Regions from separate parts of the Planococcus liqunii genome, predicted to be linked through region 2. Evidence: predicted binding sites of a transcription regulator. Region 2 holds the regulator's gene; the other holds the start of a gene.

Region 1 (10,295 bases), 210 kb from region 2:
TAAGTGAAGGAATAATAAGGTTCAAGGCCGGTCGATACGCCAACCATAGTACCGGTTGATCCAGTCGGAGCAACTGTCAATAAATGCGAGTTGCGGATGCCGTTTTCCAGGATTCTTTCCCGGACTTCTTCCGGCATGCCTTGCATAAAGCCGGTTTCCGTGAATGCTTTCCGAAGCGCTGCTGTTTCTTCGTCGGTATTGCCGACTAGGAATGGGAAGCTTCCGCGTTCCACTGCAAGCTCCGTCGACTGCTCGTAGGCTGCCACAGCGATGGTCTTGAAGATTTCATCGACCAATTCGTTGCCTTCAGGCGAACCGTATTCTTTGTCGCAGTAAATGAGAAGATCCGCAAGGCCCATAACCCCAAGTCCGACACGGCGCTCACCTAAAGCCTGCACACGGTTTTCTTCAAGGAAGTAAGGAGTCGCATCAATCACATTGTCCTGCATGCGGACACCGACGCGCACTGTTTCTTTCAATGCTTCAAAATCCACTTGCTTAGTTGACGGGTCGGCAAATTGCGCCAAGTTGACTGCTGCCAAGTTACAAACGGAATAAGGCGCAAGCGGCTGCTCACCGCAAGGGTTTGTCGCAACAACTTTTTGGCCGTATGCTTTCGCGTTTGTTTTTTCGTTGGCATTATCGATGAAGAAAATGCCGGGTTCTGCTGAGTAAGTCGCACAAACATTAATCAAATTCCACAGTTCACGAGCTTTCATCGTACGGTAAGTGCGGACTTTATGGCCTAATCTTTCCCATTCGCGCACATCGCCTACTTCATGCCATTGCTCGTTGTAGACGGCCATTTCTTCTTTTGAGTACGACTCAACAGCCGGGAAGCGCAAATCGAAATCTGCATCTTCTTCCACCGCTTTCATGAAATCATCCGTCAAGGTCACGGAAATATTGGCGCCTGTCAGGAACTCTTCGTTATGGACGGAATACGTGCCGCCATCGCGCAGCTTCGTTTCAGCGTCGCGCATGATTTTTTCATTGAATCCACCCATCCCCGGAATCGCCCGGTAGTTCAGGATGCCTTGGTACATGGCTTCTTCCTGTTCTGTCAGCGGCTTAAATTTCAATTTATTGTGCGCAAGTTTTTTAATCGTTTCATCTTCCGAGTTCTCGATCAGGAAACGGAGGATGCGGGGATTCTGCATTTTTGAAATGATGAATTCCGCAATATCCGGGTGCCAGTCGGCAAGCATGATCATTTGGGCGCCGCGGCGCGAACCGCCCTGCTCTACCAAGTGAGTCAATTTTGCAATGTCGTCGAGCCATGAAACCGAACCGGAAGATTTTCCGTTGACGCCCCGCGCCAATGTGTTGCGCGGACGCAGCGTCGAACCGTTTGTTCCGACTCCGCCGCCTCGAGACATGATTTCCATTACTTGTTTGCGGTGATCCGAAATTCCTTCGCGTGAATCCGCCACAAACGGCATTACGTAACAGTTGAAATACGTTACATCCGTATCTGCTCCTGCTCCGTATAGAACGCGCCCAGCTGGAATGAACTTCAATCCGACCAATTGCTGGTAGAATTTCTCGAACCATTCCTGGCGTTTTTCCGGAGTCGTTTCAACAGATGCCAGACCCGTTGCGTTGCGTTTTGCGATTTGCTCGTAATAGACTTCGAGCGGCTTTTCAATGACATCCAACGTACGGTTGACGATTCCGCTTTCCTGTTCGCTTTCCTTGTCGATCGCACTGCGGTAATCTTCTTCGATCCAGATTTTTGCAGTGTTTGCGGCTTTATCGATTGAAACGATATAGCCAAGGCCGCGAGCCGGGAATTTCGGATCTTCTTTGACGGTCAAGACGACGAAGTCGCCGGCTTTAAGCGTCTTTTTCTCCGTATCTTTGAATGAATACCGGTCGATCATGACGAGGCGGGATACCCCTTTATGTGTAATTTTCATGTCAGGAGTAATCGCATGCACTTGCGGAAACGCTTGAATGTCGGTGTTTAAAGAATGTGGATCTAATGTGTATTGAGTTTGTGTAACAGAAACCATTTGACAATTCCTCCTTCGTATTATATGGAGTCAAACACTATATATAGTATTACTACATTTCCCATGATACTAGATGTTGAAACTCTTTGGAATAACAAAATTTTGCGCTGGAATTATTTCCAATTGAAAATCCACTTGCAGCAAGCTTTTCCATTGGACCCAGAATTCAAAATGAGCCAAAAGACTCCTTAATTCCGAAAATTCCATACATCGTTGCCGTACTTTTTCTCTTCTATGGATTTAACATATGCAAGCTGTTCCTCATTCAATATGTAAGGATGGAGATGGATCGATAAAGCCTCTTCAAAGCCGGCCTTAAAAGCATCGACGCATTCTTCAATGGTTGCAGGATGTTCCCGGAGCGAATTGATCGCCACCGCTTTTTCCGGAATTTTGCGGCGCATGGCCTCTTCGGATTCGGGACTCGAAAATTTAAAGACAGACAGCAATTTTTCAGCATCCAGGTCCAGTAAGATGGCTCCGTGCTGCAGGATGACCCCTTTTTGCCGGGTCTGCGCGCTTCCCGCCACTTTTTTTCCTTCAACGACCATTTCATACCAGCTCGGTGCATCAAAGCAGACCGCACTTTTCGGCTTTTTTAAATCCGCCCGTTTTTCGTCGGTATCGGGCACTGAAAAATACGCATCCAGCCCCAGGTTTTTGAATCCTTGCAGCAGCCCGCCGCTGATGACGCGGTAAGCTTCTGTCACCGTCTCCGGCATTTCCGGGTAATCTTCCGATACAATGACGCTGTATGTCAGTTCATGCTCATGAAGCACTCCCCTTCCACCGGTCGGTCGGCGAACAAAACCGAGCCCGAGCGCTGAAACCTGATCCATATCAATTTCTTTTTCCACTCGCTGAAAATAGCCGATCGACAAAGTGGCCGGATTCCATCCGTAGAAACGGATCACCGGCGGAATCAGCCCTTCGCTGTGCCAGTCCAATAACGCTTCATCCATTGCCATATTGAAAGCGGGGCTGTTTTGCCCCGAGTTTATGAAATACCAATCTGCAAATTTCACAAGATCGCCTCCTAAATCCAATAATTAGTGTAACATTGGCATTGAATAACCGTCACTCCTTCTTTTATAATAAAAGGAGAATAGAAAGGGGCAAGAACATTGGATTTTCTGTATATCATCTTAGGCGTTCTGCTGATAGCAATCATCTTCGGACTGATTTCCTATTTCCGAATTAAAAAAGCTGTCACAAATCTAACACAAGAACAATTTATCGAAGGCTACCGCAAAGCTCAGCTGATCGATGTACGCGAACCGAAAGAGTTTGCCGGCGGGCACATCCTGGGCGCGCGCAACATTCCTCAATCCCAATTGCGCCAGCGCTATAAAGAAATCCGTTCCGACAAACCGGTCTACTTGTATGACCAAAACGGTGCACGCAGCGGCCGGGTCGCGTTATTCCTGAAGAAAAAAGGCTATAACCAATTGTATCAATTGCAAGGCGGTTTCAAGCAATGGACCGGCAAAGTTAAATCCAAATGATGCACCCATAAAGTCTTTCCAAACCGGAAAGACTTTTTTTCTACCCAAACAGGCGATTCGATTCTTTAGAAAAGAGGAAAACCATGACAAAACCGACAATTTTATTCCCGCACAACCACGCAATCCGTGAAACCTTGCCGCATTACGCGGATATCGCTGCTGTATCCGGCCGAATCTTCTCCCAGCTCAACGAACGTTCCGCTGGCGCCTGGATGCACATCGACATCGCTGAAACGATTACGCAACTCCACACGTACCTTCTAGATATGATGGAAAACGGCCAGCTAACCTACGAAACTTTGTCTTATGTTTACGAGGCGCGTCCGATGGGCAAAATCGGCAATGTGCCGGATGATTTGCACAGCGGCAATTTAAAGATCCAGGAGACATTTGACAACCGGCTGATCTATTTTCCCGCCCACGAAGTCGCGCTGACGCAATTGCCCTTCTATACGACGGCCGACAACAGCTGGCCGGAATTTCAATGCTACGCCAAATCCATCGACGGCGCGTTCCGCTTCCTTGAAGACTTGAACGAAATGCTGCGCCAGGCATTGATGAACAATATCACATTCCTAGTCGATACGGAAGAAGGGGTTAGAAGGCGCAACTACGGCGAGATGGCAATTGTCTCGCGCGCCGATGTCATGCTTGAAGCCGGTGTGAAACAGGACATTTTCCGTTCGATTGATGAGTTTTTCCGCGACGGCGGCCAGTTCTTTAAAGACTACGGCGTGCCGTTCAAACGCGGCATCCTGCTGTACGGCTCTCCCGGCAACGGCAAGACAACGCTCGTGAAATCCATCACCGGCTCTACAGAAGCGCCTGTCGTCTACTGGCAGATTACAGAGTATACGAACAGCTACACCGTCCAGGAAGTGTTTGGGATCGTCTCCAGGCTCGCTCCGGCTATTCTCGTGATTGAAGACATCGATTCGATGCCGGAGTTCACCCGCTCGGTTTTCCTGAACACGCTAGACGGCACCCAATCGCGCGAAGGCTTGTTCATTATCGGTACGACCAATTACCCGGAACGGATCGACCCGGCGCTGATCAACCGCGCCGGACGCTTTGACCGCGCTTATGAAATCCCATCGCCCGACAAAAAGCTGCGCAAGCAGTATTTACGGAAACTCGACATCAAATCTATTTTTTCGGAAGACGAAATCGATGACATGGCGAAATTGACAAAAGGCTTGTCCATTTCACAGCTGAACGAGCTATATATGAGTTCTGCACTCAATTGGCATTACGACGGCGACTCTGGCTATGCCAAACGCATACAGGAACTCCAGAAACAGAACAAACGCACCGAACGCAATGATTGGGAAGATCCGGAATCGACGATCGGTTTTTAATGCCATGGAACAGAAAAAAGCCCGCTTGAAAGGTTTATCCTTTCAAGCGGGCTTTTTGAATTTATTCGGCTTTCGTGTAGCGCAGAACCGGCTTGCGGGCCGCCTGCGTTTCATCCAAGCGTTTGATTACGGTTGTGTGTGGAGCATTCTGGACGATTTCCGGATTTTCTTCCACTTCTTTCGCAATCTGGATCATTGCATCGATGAACGCATCAAGCGTTTCTTTCGATTCTGTTTCGGTCGGCTCAATCATCATGCCTTCTTCCACGTTCAACGGGAAGTAGATTGTCGGCGGATGGTAGCCGAAGTCAAGCAGGCGTTTCGCCATATCCAATGTACGCACGCCCAGTTTTTTCTGGCGGCGCCCACTTAACACAAACTCGTGTTTGCAGTGGCGGTCATACGGCAAATCGAAATGAGGCGCCAGTTTGCGCATCATGTAGTTGGCATTCAGCACTGCGTATTCGGTTACCGCTTTCAAGCCGTCCGGCCCCATTGAGCGGATATACGTATAGGCACGGACGTTGATGCCGAAGTTGCCGTAGAATGGTTTGACGCGTCCGATTGATTCCGGGCGGTTGTAATCGAATGTCAAGCCTTCTCCGGATTTCACCAATACCGGCTTCGGCAAATATGGAATCAAGTCTTTTTTCACGCCGACAGGGCCTGAACCCGGTCCGCCGCCGCCGTGGGGGCCGGTGAAGGTTTTGTGCAAGTTCAAGTGGACAACGTCAAAGCCCATGTCGCCAGGGCGCGCTTTTGACATGACGGCATTCAAGTTCGCGCCGTCATAATACAATTTGCCGCCTACTTCGTGGATGATAGCAGCCATTTCCAGGATCTGTTCTTCAAACAAGCCGAGCGTATTCGGGTTGGTCAGCATCAAGGCCGCTGTATCTTCCCCGACAACGCGCTTCAAATCTTCAAGATCGACCAAGCCGTGTTCATTTGATTTCACTGTAACGGTTTCAAAACCGGCTACTGTTGCCGATGCCGGGTTGGTGCCGTGTGCGGAATCCGGAACGATCACTTTGGTGCGGTTCATGTCGCCTCTCGATTCGTGGTAAGCGCGGATCATCATCAAACCTGTCCACTCGCCATGAGCGCCGGCAGCCGGCTGAAGCGTCACTTCGTCCATGCCTGTGATTTCTTTCAAGTGTTCCTGCAAGTCGAACAATAATTCCATCGCGCCTTGGACAGTCGATTCTTCCTGCAGCGGGTGAATATTTGCAAACCCAGGGAAGCGGGCAACGGTTTCGTTGATTTTCGGGTTGTATTTCATTGTACAAGAACCCAACGGATAAAATCCGGAATCTACGCCGTGGTTGCGTTTTGATAAGGCCGTATAATGGCGCATGATGTCCAGTTCCGACACTTCCGGAAGCTCTGCTGCTTCTTCTCGGATCAAGCCTTGCGGCAGAACGTCTTTCAAATCGATTTCCGGAACTTCAAGATCCGGCAGGCTGTAGCCGATGCGGCCTTCTTTCGTCATTTCAAAAATGAGCGGTTGGTTGTCTTTATGCATGAGTAGCCCCCATTTCCTGCACTGCTGCAGCAACTACCTGCACAAATGCATCGATTTCTTCTTTCGTACGCTGTTCGGTTACTGCAACGAGCATATGCCCTTCCAGCTCGTCGTAGCTGCGGCCAAGATCGTATCCGCCAATGATGGCTTTTTCAAGCAAAGCGGCATTGATTTCTTTCACAGGAACTTTCGTTTTGACAACAATTTCGTTGAAATGGGCGCCGTCAAAGGCAATTTCGAATCCGGCATTTTTCAACTGCTGTTTCATATAGTAGGTTTTGGTGATGTTTTGCACCGCCATCTGCTTCGTGCCGACTTTACCGAGCGCTGTCATGGCAACGGAAGCAGCCAGTGCGTTCAATGCCTGGTTCGAACAAATATTGGAAGTCGCTTTATCGCGGCGGATATGCTGTTCGCGCGCCTGCAAGGTCAATACAAAGCCGCGGCGCCCGTCTTCATCCGTCGTTTCACCGACCAGACGTCCAGGAACTTTTCGCATCAATTTCTTTGTCACAGCGAAGTATCCGCAATGCGGCCCGCCGAATGCTTCGGCAATTCCGAACGGCTGTGCATCGCCGACCGTAATATCTGCACCCAATTTTCCAGGAGGCGTCAATGCACCAAGCGCCAATGGATTGGCCGATACAACAAACAGCGCACCTGCTTCGTGGATAACCGGTTCAAACACGGACAAATCTTCCACTTGGCCGAAGAAGTTCGGGTATTGGATCATAACCGCTGCCACATTATCGTCAATCAGGTTTTTCAATGCTTCAATATCGGTATGGCCGTCTTTCAAAGGAATTTCTTCCACTTCAATTGATTGGCCTAATGCATATGAACGTACGACTGCGCGCGATTCCGGGTGGACGGCACGGGAAACCAGGATTTTCTTGCGGCGCGTATGCCCGGCAGTCAGCATGCCTGCTTCTGCAAGCGCTGTTCCGCCGTCATACATGGAAGAGTTGGCAAGATCCATGCCGGTCAATTCGCTGATCATCGTCTGGAATTCAAAAATCGCCTGCAATTCACCTTGCGAAATTTCCGGCTGATACGGCGTATAAGCTGTATAGAACTCAGAACGCGAAATCACATGATCCACAATAATCGGTTTGTAGTGGTCGTAAACGCCTGCACCAAGAAACGAAGCGAAACGATTGGAATCGGCATTTTTTGCCGCCAATTGAGCCAGCTCTTTTGTCAAAGAAGATTCGGATTTTGCTGCTTTAATATTGTATTCGCCTTTAAAACGGACTTTTTCAGGAATGTCCGCAAACAATTCATCGATCGATTGGATTCCGATTGTGTCCAGCATGTCTTTTTCGTCTTGAGACGTCATTGGTAAATATCGATGTTTCATGGAGTGCTGTCCCCTTTTCAAATGAAATTATTTTGAACGTTTGTAAAACGGTGTTTCGACTGTTGTCGCTTTAAGGCGTTTGTTGCGGATTTCAATTTCCAGTTCCACACCAAGTTCGGCAAAGTCAGCAGCAACCAAAGCCAATCCGATGTTTTTCTTCAAGCTTGGTGACTGGGTGCCAGTGGTCACTTCCCCGATTTTTTCACCGTTTGCAAAAACCGCATAGCCATGGCGAGGAATTCCTTTGTCGATCATTTCGATGCCGACCAATTTGCGCGGTACGCCGTTTTCTTTTTGTTCAGCGAGTGCAGCTTTTCCGATGAAATCCGATTCTTTCTTCAATTTCACCACAAAGTTGATGCCGGCTTCGAGCGGTGTAATATCTTTCGACAATTCCTGTCCGTATAGTGCCAGGCATGCTTCAAAGCGCAATGTGTCCCGTGCGCCTAATCCGCATGGAACCACGCCGTCTGCCTGTCCTTCAGCAAGGATCTGATCCCAAAGCGCAACCACTGCATCCGGGCTTGCGTAAATTTCAAAACCGTCTTCTCCTGTATAACCGGTCCGGGAAATGATGGCCGTCTGCCCGCCGACTTGGACATCGGTTTTAAAACGGAACGCTTTGATTTGCGATAAATCTTCATCTGTCAAACGCTGCAATACGGATTGGGCAAGCGGTCCTTGAAGCGCCAATAGCCCGTATTGGTCCGACTGGTTGTCGAGTTTCACGTCGCCGGATACAGCTTTTTGCATCCATTCAAAATCTTTCTCGATATTGGATGCATTGACAACCAGCAAGTAATGGGCATCACTGATTTTGTAAATCAGCAAATCGTCCACTGTACCGCCGTCTTCATAGCACATTGCCGTGTACTGGGCTTGGCCATCCTGAATTTTGGAAACGTCATTGGTCACCAGGCGCTGCAAAAATTCCAGGCTGCCGGAGCCCGTCACCAGGATTTCTCCCATATGCGAAACATCAAAAAGGCCGGCCTTCGTTCTGACCGCTTCGTGCTCTTCTTTGATGCTCGAAAACTGGACCGGAAGTTCCCAGCCGCCAAAATCTATCGTCTTTCCGCCGTACTTTGCGTATGCCTCAAAAAGAGGGGTGCGCTGCAATTGCCCTGTCATTTCGCCCATTCATCTTCCTCCTCAGATAATCAAATTCCACAAAAAAAGACAGAGATTCCCCTATAGAATAGGGAAATCTCTGTCCTGGAACCTGAAAGTTTACCTTTACGGCTTTCCTCTTTGGTAGCTGCAAAGCAGCATTCTCCAGAGATGCGTCCTGCACGAGTCTTTTTGCCTGAGAGATTCATAACTATCGTTATTTGCTCCTTCGGCGACGCTTTCGCGTTCTCTCCCCGTGCGCTCATCCGCCCAAATCATAACATTTGGTCCAAACCGTTATACAGAATAGTATAACTTTGACTATATCCTAACATTGATTAGGCGGAAGCGCAAACAATTTTCTGCAGAGCATAAAAAGACGAACGATAAATAAATATAAACATTTATTGTTCGCCTTTTAAGCGATTCACTTGAAAAGCGGCATATTGTGTAATTTGCCGCAAGGTGCGGAATTCTGTACGGATGGTGATATGGGCTGCTGCCTTGTAATGGCGGTAGCGCGATTTGAACAAAGCTTCGATTTCTTCACGTGTCGAGTTGCGGACAATCGGCCGGTTCACATCATTGTGGATCCGTCGCCAAATCTCCCGAAAAGGCGCATCCAAAAACAGCACCAAACCGGTTTCGCGCATAATTTTCCGGTTTTCTTCACGCAGCGCTACCCCGCCGCCAGTTGAAACGATGCAATTGTCATGGCTGTGATTTTTCAAAAACTGTGTTTCGAGGTTCCGAAAATATTCTTCTCCATGCTGCTCGAAAATTTCCGGAATCGTCATGCCGGTTTGGCGGACAATCTCCTTATCCATATCGTAAAAAGGAAGTTTCAATAAAAAACTGAGCCTTCTGCCCACCGCACTTTTGCCGCAGCCCATAAATCCGACTAAATATATTCTTTTCATCTTTCTACCCGATACTCCCCTACTGCTCCGGCGTTTTCTGCGTTTTAATTTCCATTAGTAGTTGTATCGTAGCATGTCTATGCATATTTTCCAATCCATCATATGTTTTGTACTGGACCGAATAGATTGAGAGGCCGTGGGACAGCAGGATGAGCGCCGATAGAAAAAAGACGAGCGTGCCGGGGTATAATGCGCCTTTGTCGGACTTAAGGAGGTGTAACCACATAGTCAACCTCCTCGATCGCGCCGTTTGAGAATTCTGCAAGGACGGTTAATTTTTGGCCATCCAGCTCAAATCGGCAGTTTTTGATGCGCGTCAGCATAATTTCATGGCCTTGCCTGAACTTCTGCTTGCGCACCGAATGTTCATACAGCTCGATATCGTATTCCACGCTTTGCTGAACCGTGCGGATCCCCCCTCCGTTATTGATGATTTCGACTGAATCGCTTCCCGCCAGATAGCTTTGCAATTCCACACTGAACAACTGCCATTCCACGCGTT
Region 2 (10,295 bases):
GTCAAAAATTACATGGACGGCAGCATCCGGACGGCGAAGCAGAACGGATTTGTGACGACCTTGATGAAACGCCGCCGCTATTTGCCGGACATCAACAGCTCAAACTTCAACCTGCGCAGCTTTGCGGAACGGACAGCGATGAATACGCCGATCCAGGGAAGTGCAGCCGATATCATTAAAAAAGCGATGATTGATATGGCGGATGCGCTGGAAGGGGAAAATATGCAAACCCGCATGCTGCTGCAAGTGCATGATGAATTGATTTTTGAAGCGCCTCCAGAAGAATTGGAGAAACTGAAAATACTCGTGCCGCAGATTATGGAAAATGCGGTCCAGTTGAACGTACCGCTGAAAGTGGACTTTGCATTTGGCGATACCTGGTACGATACAAAATGATGGGAGGGCCTTTGAATGCCTGAACTTCCGGAAGTGGAAGGCGTTGTCCGCCTGATACGCCCGGTCTCCATTGGGAAAAAGATCCGCGATGTCTATGTGTCAGACACGATTCGCTTATCGAAAACGAATGGAAAAGAAGCCATTATTAAAAAGATGGAAGCCGATTCCTTTATCGGCAACTTGATCGGAGCACAAATTATCAGCGTGGAACGGCGCAGCAAATACATTTATTTTACCTTGAAAACAGAAGAAGAGTTTCTGCTCGTCAATCATTTGGGGATGTCAGGCGCCTGGTTTTATGTCGACAGCCTGCTGTCGATCAATGAAGACAAGTTCCGCCGGCATGTCCATGTGGTATTGACTTTGAGCGACGGCAACCTGCTCGCCTATTCGGACATCCGGCGATTCGGAGAAATGCGTGTGTTAAAGGAAGAGGCGGATTATCCGCCGCTTCTTTTGATGGCGCCGGAACCTTTTGAAGAAGGGGCGCTCGATCATTTCCTGCAGATGGCCGATAGCCCGAAATACAAAAACAAAGCCATCAAAGAAGTGATCATGGATGGCCAAGTGATTTCCGGATGCGGCAATATTTATGCCACAGAAGCCCTTTACAGGATGAAAATCCATCCGAACCGGGCTGCAGGCAGAATCAGCCGTGCACGGAAAATTCAGCTGTTCGAATCGATTGTGGCGATTTTGCTGGAAAGCATCGAAGCCGGCGGCAGCACCATTTCGGATTACCGGAACATCAACGGGGAATCGGGAAGCATGCAAAATCGGTTTGGCATGTATGGAAAAAAACAATGCATGGTGTGCGGCAGTGCCACCAAGTCGCTGAAGATTGGCGGCAGAACTTCGGTCTACTGTCCGACATGCCAAAAGTGAGGGTTTAAGATGATTATTGGGTTAACGGGAAGCATTGCCAGCGGGAAAAGTACGGTTTCCGCTATGCTCGCGGAAATGGGCTACCCCATTGTGGATGCCGACAAAGTGGCACGTCTTGTGGTGGAGCCGGGCAGTGAAACATTGGAGAAAATCAGGGAGCTATTCGGGGAAGAAGTCATTCTTCCGGATGGCACCATGGACCGCAAAAAAGTGGGGGAACTGATCTTCAACGACCCGGCCAGCCGAAAAAAGCTGAACGATGTCATCCATCCGGCCATCCGGATGGAGATGCTTCGGCAGCGGGGCGAATTTTTGGACCAGGGCTTTGCGACAGTGATTATGGACATTCCGCTTCTTTTTGAAAGCCGGCTGCAGCACTTGGTCGACAAAATACTGGTCGTCAGCGTAACGGAAGAACTCCAACTGAAGCGGCTGATGGAGCGCAACGGCTTAAGCGAAAAAGAGGCGCGAGCCCGTATTGCATCCCAATTGCCGATGTCTGTCAAAGAAGAAGGGGCAGATGCTGTTATATACAATAACGGATCAGTTGACGAAACCAAATGGCAGTTAAACCGCATTCTGGACCAGTGGAAACGATTACAATCAGAATAATACAGAAACGTGCCACTTTAAGGTTCCAGAATCCGTAAAATGTGTTATACTATATAACGAATTAAAAATATAAGTATAACTTATTTAATTGGAGGACTCGTAAATGACAGTTTCTATTGCGATTAACGGATTTGGCCGTATTGGCCGCATGGTTTTTAGACAAGCGATTTTAATGGACGACATCACCATTGCTGCCATTAATGCCAGCTACCCAGCTGAAACTTTAGCGCATTTGATTAAGTATGACACAAATCATGGAACTTTCGATGCCGAGGTCTCTGCTGAAGGAGACGCAATTATTGTAAACGGCAAACGAGTTCAACTCGTCAATGAACGGGATCCTTTAAAACTGCCATGGGAAAAGATGGGCATTGACATTGTCATTGAAGCAACAGGGAAATTCAATTCACGGGAACAAGCAGGCCTGCATTTAACAGCAGGAGCGAAAAAAGTCATTTTATCGGCTCCTGGAAAAAATGTTGATATCACGGTTGTGATGGGCGTCAATGACGATAAACTGGAAGTTGAAAAGCACGACGTGATTTCCAACGCCAGCTGTACAACCAACTGTTTGGCGCCGGTCGCTAAAGTACTGAACGATGCGTTTGGAATTGAAAACGGTTTAATGACCACTGTCCACTCCTTCACGAACGACCAGAAAAACCTGGACAATCCGCACAAAGATCTACGCCGGGCGCGTGCATGCAGCCAGTCTATCATTCCAACTTCTACGGGTGCCGCGAAAGCGCTGTCTTTAGTTCTTCCGGAACTTGAAGGGAAGATGCACGGCATGGCCCTTCGTGTGCCGACGCCGAACGTCTCGTTGGTTGATTTGGTTGTCGACCTTGAACAGGATGTTACGGTGGAAGACGTCAACGAAGCATTTATCCGCGCTTCTGAAACGGATTTGAAAGGCATTTTACGATTTACGATGGAGCCTTTAGTATCGGTTGACTTCAATACCACTTATGAATCTGCGACAATCGACGGCCTTTCCACAATGGTGATCGGGAACCGCAAAGTCAAAGTGCTGGCTTGGTATGACAATGAATGGGGCTACTCTGCACGTGTCGTCGATTTGACGAAAAAAGTAGCAAAATCACTGGTTTTCGCCTGATAATTATTAAAAACCGCCGCTTCTCATCTGAGAGTGGCGGTTTTTTATGCAATAAATTCCTTAAAAAAATATTTTTAAATTAAGTTATTTTTATTGCATTTCATTTCAATACATCATATACTAACATTCGTAGCCAAAAAAGGCTGCGAACTTCTTCGTTACCAACAGGTTTACGGCAACGGATGGAGCAATCTTTATTCACATGACTGCTTAAAGGGTTAGGACCTCTTTGGACTAACTTTCCCCCGTGGTAGTCAACTTTGAATATTTTGCGCATCAAACACAAAATGATATCAAAGGGGGAAAACGAACCATGGAAACAATGGGACGTCACGTAATTGCAGAACTTTGGCAGTGTGATTTTGACAAATTAAACGATATGGATTTTATCGAACAAACTTTTGTTGATGCAGCACTGAAGTCCGGAGCAGAAGTCAGAGAAGTCGCTTTTCACAAATTTGCACCTCAAGGAGTCAGCGGGGTAGTCATCATTTCTGAATCGCACTTAACGATCCACAGCTTCCCGGAACACGGCTACGCAAGTATTGATGTTTATACTTGTGGAGACTTAGATCCGACCATTGCAGCGAATTATATCGCAGAAGCACTTAATTCCGGTACACGTGAATTTGTAGAAGTGCCACGCGGAATGGGTCCAGTCAGTGTTGGAAAAACCAAAGTTTCAGTAAATGCATAATTCATTTAAACTGAAAAACAACAAGCAGGGGATTAATTCCTCTGCTTTTTCTATTTTCTAAAAGAAATTTTGTTATACTAGAGAGAACAGATAGAAAGTTTAGGGAGATGTCGAAATGAAATGTCCAGCATGTCAGCACAATGGCACACGCGTTGTTGATTCGCGGCCAGTTGATGATAATAAATCCATAAGAAGGCGCCGGGAATGTGAATCCTGCGGCTACCGCTATACCACATTTGAAAAAGTGGAAGAAATGCCTTTGATTGTCGTCAAGAAAGATGGCTCGCGTGAAGAGTTCAGCCGTGAAAAAGTCTTGAGGGGCTTGATCCGTGCTTGTGAAAAACGGCCAGTCTCACTGGAAGTGCTAGAAGAAGTAGTTTTCGATATTGAGAAGAACCTCCGGCGGGCAGGCAACGCAGAAGTAAAGTCTGAGGAAGTCGGCGAGTTGGTGATGGACCGGCTGGCGGGAATCGATGAAGTGGCGTATGTCCGCTTCGCATCGGTTTATCGCCAGTTTAAGGACATTACCGTATTTATAGATGAATTAAAGGATCTGTTGAAAAAGAGTCCGGAAGACAAGAAACCCGAGTAAGGCGGTGAATTATGTCTGCACTATATAAAGAACTTCAAGCTGCGGATTCTTTTAAAATTCGGATGCCATACCCGTTTTCAAATTATGACCGCCAGTTATTGACGCTGCTGTACCAGCCGCTGATCGGCGCGGAAGCGGCTGCCTTTTACTTGACGCTCTGGGCGGAAGGTGAAGTGGACCGGGAAGAAGCGACGCATTACACCTTAATGAACATTCTCGGCATTTCGATTGCCAAAGTATTTGAAGCGCGCATTCAACTGGAAGCGATCGGGCTTTTGCGCACCTACCGCAAAGATGAAGAGAACCGCTCGTTCATTTACGAATTGTGCCCTCCGCTGGATCCGAAAAGCTTTTTTGCAGATCCTTTGCTGTCGATGTTCCTCTTCAGCAAAATCGGGGAATCAGCTTACCGGAGAGTCAGAGACCGCTTTGTTATCCATACAGAAATAGGGGAAGGCTACGAAGAAGTTTCCCGCACATTTACCGATATTTATCAGCCGGTCCATGCAAAAGCGGGCTACCCGGCAGAAACGAAAGATTTGCAGGAACGGACAAGCGGCAGCTATGAAACCGATTCTACGTTTGATTTTGGGCTGCTGCGCCAAGGGCTGTCGGAACAATTGGTGCCGAATCGCGTTTTGACGGCATCCATCCGCGCTATGATTTCCAAGTTGGCGTTTCTGTACAGTTGGGGGCCGCTGGAAATGCAGAAAGTTGTACTGCTTGCGATCGACGACGATTACAACCTGACTGTCGACGGAATTAAAAAAGCGGCGGCGGACTATTATAAGTTGACCGTAGCCACATCAGCACCGCAGTTGGTGCCGGTGCATAAAACCGAAGCGAAACCGGCAGAAGCGCCGAAAACAAGACAGGATGAACTAATTTTGTATTTGGAGTCGGCTTCTCCGGTCGAAGTGCTGCGCGATATTGCAAACGGCAAAGAACCGCTGCCGGCAGATGTCCAGCTAGCCAATCAGCTCGTTGTGCAATACGGCATGGAGCCGGCGGTTGTCAATGTGCTGCTGCAGTATGTTCTCTTGCGCACGGATATGAAACTGACAAAAGCTTATGTAGAGAAAATCGCGTCCCATTGGCTGCGCAAAAACATCACCACGGCAAAAGATGCCATGGAGCTGGCGCGGACCGAACACGAGCAATACGTGAAATGGAAGTCGGAAGGTTCTCCCGCTTCCTCTTCCAAAGCGCCGGCACGATCGAACCGCGGCAAACCGGTGCGCGAAGAAAAACTGCCCGAATGGTTTTATCAGAAAGATGAAGCGCCGGCAGAAACAAGCGCCCCGAAAAACGATAATCTAGAAGTGGAAAAACAAAAACTTCTCGCAAAACTTGCGATGAAGAGAGTTAAGGGTGATTAAATGGAACCGATTCGTGAAACGATGAAACGGGTGGTAAACGCCCCTGCTTTTTCAGAACGCTATAATGAGATGCGAAGAGAAGTGCTGGAGCATCCAGGCGTCCAGAAATTCTTGGAAGAAAATGCAGCCGAAGTGGATAAGAGCGTGGTCGACAAAGGCCTTGGCAAGCTGTATGAGTATATTTACCAATCGCATGACTGTAATAAATGTCCAGGTCTTGGGGACTGCATCAATACCTTGAAAGGCTTTGAGCCGAACTTGGTGCTGGAGCGCGGCAATATTGGCATCGCGTACACACCTTGCCGTTTGAAAAACCAGTACGACAACAAGCGCCGTGCCTCTTCGCTGATCCACAGCATGTACATGCCGAAAGAAGTGATGCAGGCGTCGCTTGCAGACTTTGAACCGGACGCGAGCCGCATGGAAGCGTTCCGTGCTGTTACGGAGTTTTTGGATAATGCCACCGGACCCGACAACTTGCCTGAAAAAGGCTTGTATTTCTACGGGAAATTCGGCGTCGGCAAATCGTATTTACTGAGTGCGGTTGCCAATGAGCTGGCGGAAATGAACGTCAAATCCGTTCTGGTATTTGTGCCGGAATTCATGCGCGAAATGAAACAGGCGATCGGCGACCAGACCTTGCAGGAAAAAGTCGACTACGTCAAGCGTGCAGATGTGCTGATGCTTGACGACATCGGAGCGGAAGCGATGTCCAGCTGGACGCGCGATGAAGTGCTCGGAACCATCCTGCATTACCGGATGGCGGAACGGCTGCCGACTTTCATGACATCTAACTTCAGCTACCCGGAACTTCAGCACCATCTGACGTATTCGCAGCGCGGCGAAAAAGAAGATCTTAAAGCGGCGCGCGTCATGGAACGCATCAAAGCACTTACCGAACCCGTCAAGCTGGATGGCAAAAACCGTCGCAATTAACCATGCAGGTGTTGCGTTTTTGATTTTTTCGCAGTATAGTAAAAACAATCAATCAGATTTAAAATGCATCGATGAGGACAATAACGGATTTGCACGACTTTCAGAGAGAGAAGCCCAGGCTGCAAGCTTCTTAGTACCGGCAAAACGTTTACCGCCTTTGAGCAGCGACTGTGAACATTCGAGTAGCAGTTGACGGAACCGGCCCGTTAGCCGATGCAGAGCTTCGTTTTGGACAGTTTTTTCTGTCCGGAATAGAAGAAGGGTGGAACCACGAACAGAGCTTCGTCCCTTTTGGGATGGGGCTTTTTTGTATGGAAAAGCGGAAGTGCCCGGTAAGCCCCGACAAGCGCTGGAAGCATGGCTGGTAATGGCGCTCTTTGCCATTGCCGGACAGGCTGAAGCGACTCGAGGGGCTGGGCACTGCAGCTAGACAAGAAAAGCGGAAGCGGTCGTTTAGCGCTGCTGCTGAATCGTGAAAAACCCAACACTACATAAAAAAAGGAGAGAGTAAAATGTCAGACATGATCCAATTAACATTTCCAGACGGCGCAGTAAAAGAGTTCGAAAAAGGGACAACTACAGAAGCAATCGCTCAATCCATCTCACCGGGGCTTCGCAAGAAAGCTTTGGCAGGTAAAGTTGGCGAGCAATTAGTCGATTTGAAATCGCCGATCCAAGAAGATGGCAGCATTGCCATCATCACACCGGAATCCGATGAAGCGATTGAAATTCTTCGCCATTCCACAGCGCATCTTTTGGCGCAAGCGGTGAAGCGCCTGTATCCGGATGCTAAATTGGGTGTTGGTCCGGTCATCGAGAACGGCTTTTACTACGATATTGATTCGGAGTCAGCGATCACTTCCGAAGACTTGCCGGCCATTGAAAAGGAAATGAAAAAAATCATCAACGAGAACTTGGAAATCGTGCGCGTAGATGTTTCCCGTGCAGAAGCACAAGAACGCTTTGCTTCTATTGAAGATCCTTATAAATTGGAACTGCTTGAAGCGATTCCAGAAGACGAGCAAGTGTCGATTTATGAGCAAGGCGAATTTTTCGACCTTTGCCGCGGTATCCATGTGCCGTCAACAGGGAAACTAAAAGAATTCAAATTGTTAAGCGTAGCGGGTGCATACTGGAGAGGCGACAGCGACAATAAAATGCTGCAGCGCATCTACGGAACAGCTTTCTTTAAGAAAGAAGACTTGAAAGCGCATTTGGCATTCCTGGAAGAAGCGAAAGAACGCGATCACCGCAAAATCGGGAAAGAACTGAATTTGTTCATGAACTCCCAAAAAGTCGGCCAAGGCTTGCCAATGTGGCTGCCAAAAGGCGCGACCATCCGCCGCATCATCGAGCGCTATATTGTCGATAAAGAAGAACGCCTGGGCTATGACCACGTCTATACGCCGGTAATGGGCAGCGTTGACTTATACAAAACAAGCGGACACTGGGATCATTACCAGGACGATATGTTCCCGGTTATGCAAATGGACAACGAAGAATTGGTGCTTCGCCCAATGAACTGCCCGCACCATATGATGATTTACAAGCAAGGCATCCATTCATACCGCAACTTGCCGATCCGCATCGCGGAACTTGGGCTTATGCACCGCTATGAAATGTCCGGTGCACTTTCCGGCCTCCAGCGTGTACGCGGCATGACGTTAAACGATGCACACATCTTTGTGCGTCCGGACCAGATCAAAGAAGAATTCAAGCGCGTGGTCAACTTGGTTATCGAAGTGTATAAAGACTTCGACATCAAAGATTATTCATTCCGCTTGTCTTACCGCGATCCGGAAGACACAGAGAAATATTTCGATGATGACGCGATGTGGAACCGTGCTCAGGCCATGTTGAAAGAAGCAATGGATGATTTGGGGCTGCCGTACACAGAAGTGGAAGGCGAAGCGGCATTCTACGGCCCGAAAGTGGATGTCCAAGTGAAAACAGCGCTTGGCAAAGAAGAGACTTTGTCGACTGTCCAGCTTGATTTCCTATTGCCGGAGCGTTTTGACCTTTCGTATATCGGAGAAGACGGCAAACAGCACCGTCCGGTTGTTATCCACCGCGGCGTCGTTTCAACAATGGAGCGTTTTGTGGCATTCCTGATCGAAGAATACAAAGGCGCCTTCCCGACATGGCTTGCACCGGTGCAAGTTGAAGTGATTCCGGTTTCGCTTGATGCCCACAGCGCCTATGCGAAGGAAATCCAGGAGAAAATGCAAAATCTTCGCTTGCGCGTTGATATCGACGAGCGCGACGAGAAACTGGGGTATAAGATCCGCGAAGCCCAGATGCAGAAAGTTCCTTATATGCTCGTGATTGGAGACCAAGAGCTTGAAAACGGTTCGGTCAATGTCCGCAAGTACGGCGAACAGAAATCGGAAAGCATGCCGTTTGATGACTTCCTGAAACTGATCCAGAGCGAACTTCGCTAAAAGTGTTGACATGCATATAGGTGCATGGTATTATGAATAAGGTTATAGAATACTTATATGTGCAAAGCAGGAGCACCCGCTTCTCACCTGATTGACGTATTGTTGGCAGGTATACACGATTGACTACTACACGCATGCGTGCGTGTGTCATATTTGCGGGTGGACCTCTGTGGTCCACCCGCTTTTGTTTTGGATCGGAACCTGTAAGCCGACAACGTCCGTCGGTTCATGCATTTAAGCTATTCGCGACACTATCCGGAGGTGGATTAATATTAGCAAAGACATCAATGTAAACGAAGGTATTCGTGCACGTGAATTACGGGTTATTGATCAGAACGGTGAACAACTCGGCATTAAGACACGTAACGAAGCACTTGAAATTGCTGCTCGTGTCAACTTGGATCTTGTACTTGTGGCTCCTCAAGCTAAGCCGCCGGTCGCACGCATCATGGACCATGGTAAATTCAAGTTTGAACAGCAAAAGAAAGATCGTGAAATCCGTAAAAATCAAAAAGTCATCGTTGTTAAAGAGGTTCGTTTGAGCCCGACGATCGACGCGCATGATTTTGATACGAAACTTCGCAATGCGATCAAGTTCCTTGAAAAAGGCGACAAAGTTAAAGCATCAATCCGTTTTAAAGGCCGTGCCATAACGCACAAAGAAATCGGACAACGCGTTCTTGAGCGCTTCGCTGAAGCGTGTAAAGAAGTGTCTACGGTTGAACAGCGCCCTAAAATGGATGGCCGCAGCATGTTCTTGATGCTAGCGCCGACACACGAAAAAGAATAATAGTACAATTGTTTAGGAGGAACTCGAAATGCCGAAAATGAAAAGCCACCGCGGTGCGATGAAACGTTTCAAGAAAACTGGAACTGGTAAAGTAAAACGCAACCGTTCACACACAAGCCACTTATTTGCAAACAAATCGACTAAGCAAAAGCGTCACCTTCGCAAAGGGAAACTTGTTTCTGCAGGCGATTTGAAACGCATCAAATCACTTATTTACAACATGAAGTAAGAAAAGCGCAAGCCCCTGTTGAATCTGGGTGCTGGGCTACACAAAACAAAAATCGAATTTTTCATATTCAAGCAGGAGGTAATGTATTATGCCACGCGTAAAAGGTGGAACAGTGACGCGCCAGCGTCGTAAAAAGGTAATCAAATTAGCAAAAGGTTATTACGGTGCGAAGCACATTCAATATAAAGTAGCTAACCAACAAGTAATGAAGTCTGGTAACT

What was found. Region 2 encodes NrdR, which represses ribonucleotide reductase genes. Its sites were predicted from a motif close to AACACNATATATNGTGTT; they were not measured.
Region 1: the regulator NrdR is predicted to act here: its motif matches at 2,049-2,066, upstream of QWY22_RS08520 (vitamin B12-dependent ribonucleotide reductase).

The regions. Positions count from the first base shown of each region.
Region 1 is NZ_CP129238.1:1,674,902-1,685,196, reverse strand. It holds gene QWY22_RS08520 (vitamin B12-dependent ribonucleotide reductase) at 1-2,015, opposite strand, end outside; gene QWY22_RS08515 (lipoate--protein ligase family protein) at 2,204-2,983, opposite strand; gene QWY22_RS08510 (rhodanese-like domain-containing protein) at 3,140-3,520, shown strand; gene QWY22_RS08505 (AAA family ATPase) at 3,604-4,878, shown strand; gene gcvPB (aminomethyl-transferring glycine dehydrogenase subunit GcvPB) at 4,940-6,403, opposite strand; gene gcvPA (aminomethyl-transferring glycine dehydrogenase subunit GcvPA) at 6,396-7,763, opposite strand; gene gcvT (glycine cleavage system aminomethyltransferase GcvT) at 7,791-8,894, opposite strand; glycine riboswitch at 9,048-9,139, opposite strand; gene QWY22_RS08485 (shikimate kinase) at 9,278-9,793, opposite strand; gene comGF (competence type IV pilus minor pilin ComGF) at 10,000-10,295, opposite strand, start outside.
Region 2 is NZ_CP129238.1:1,462,352-1,472,646, forward strand. It holds gene polA (DNA polymerase I) at 1-396, shown strand, start outside; gene mutM (bifunctional DNA-formamidopyrimidine glycosylase/DNA-(apurinic or apyrimidinic site) lyase) at 412-1,281, shown strand; gene coaE (dephospho-CoA kinase) at 1,291-1,893, shown strand; gene QWY22_RS07395 (glyceraldehyde-3-phosphate dehydrogenase) at 1,997-3,010, shown strand; gene speD (adenosylmethionine decarboxylase) at 3,324-3,707, shown strand; gene nrdR (transcriptional regulator NrdR) at 3,823-4,299, shown strand; gene QWY22_RS07410 (replication initiation and membrane attachment family protein) at 4,311-5,678, shown strand; gene dnaI (primosomal protein DnaI) at 5,679-6,614, shown strand; gene QWY22_RS07420 (hypothetical protein) at 6,877-7,044, shown strand; gene thrS (threonine--tRNA ligase) at 7,127-9,055, shown strand; ribosomal protein L20 leader region at 9,114-9,251, shown strand; gene infC (translation initiation factor IF-3) at 9,339-9,845, shown strand; gene rpmI (50S ribosomal protein L35) at 9,874-10,074, shown strand; gene rplT (50S ribosomal protein L20) at 10,163-10,295, shown strand, end outside.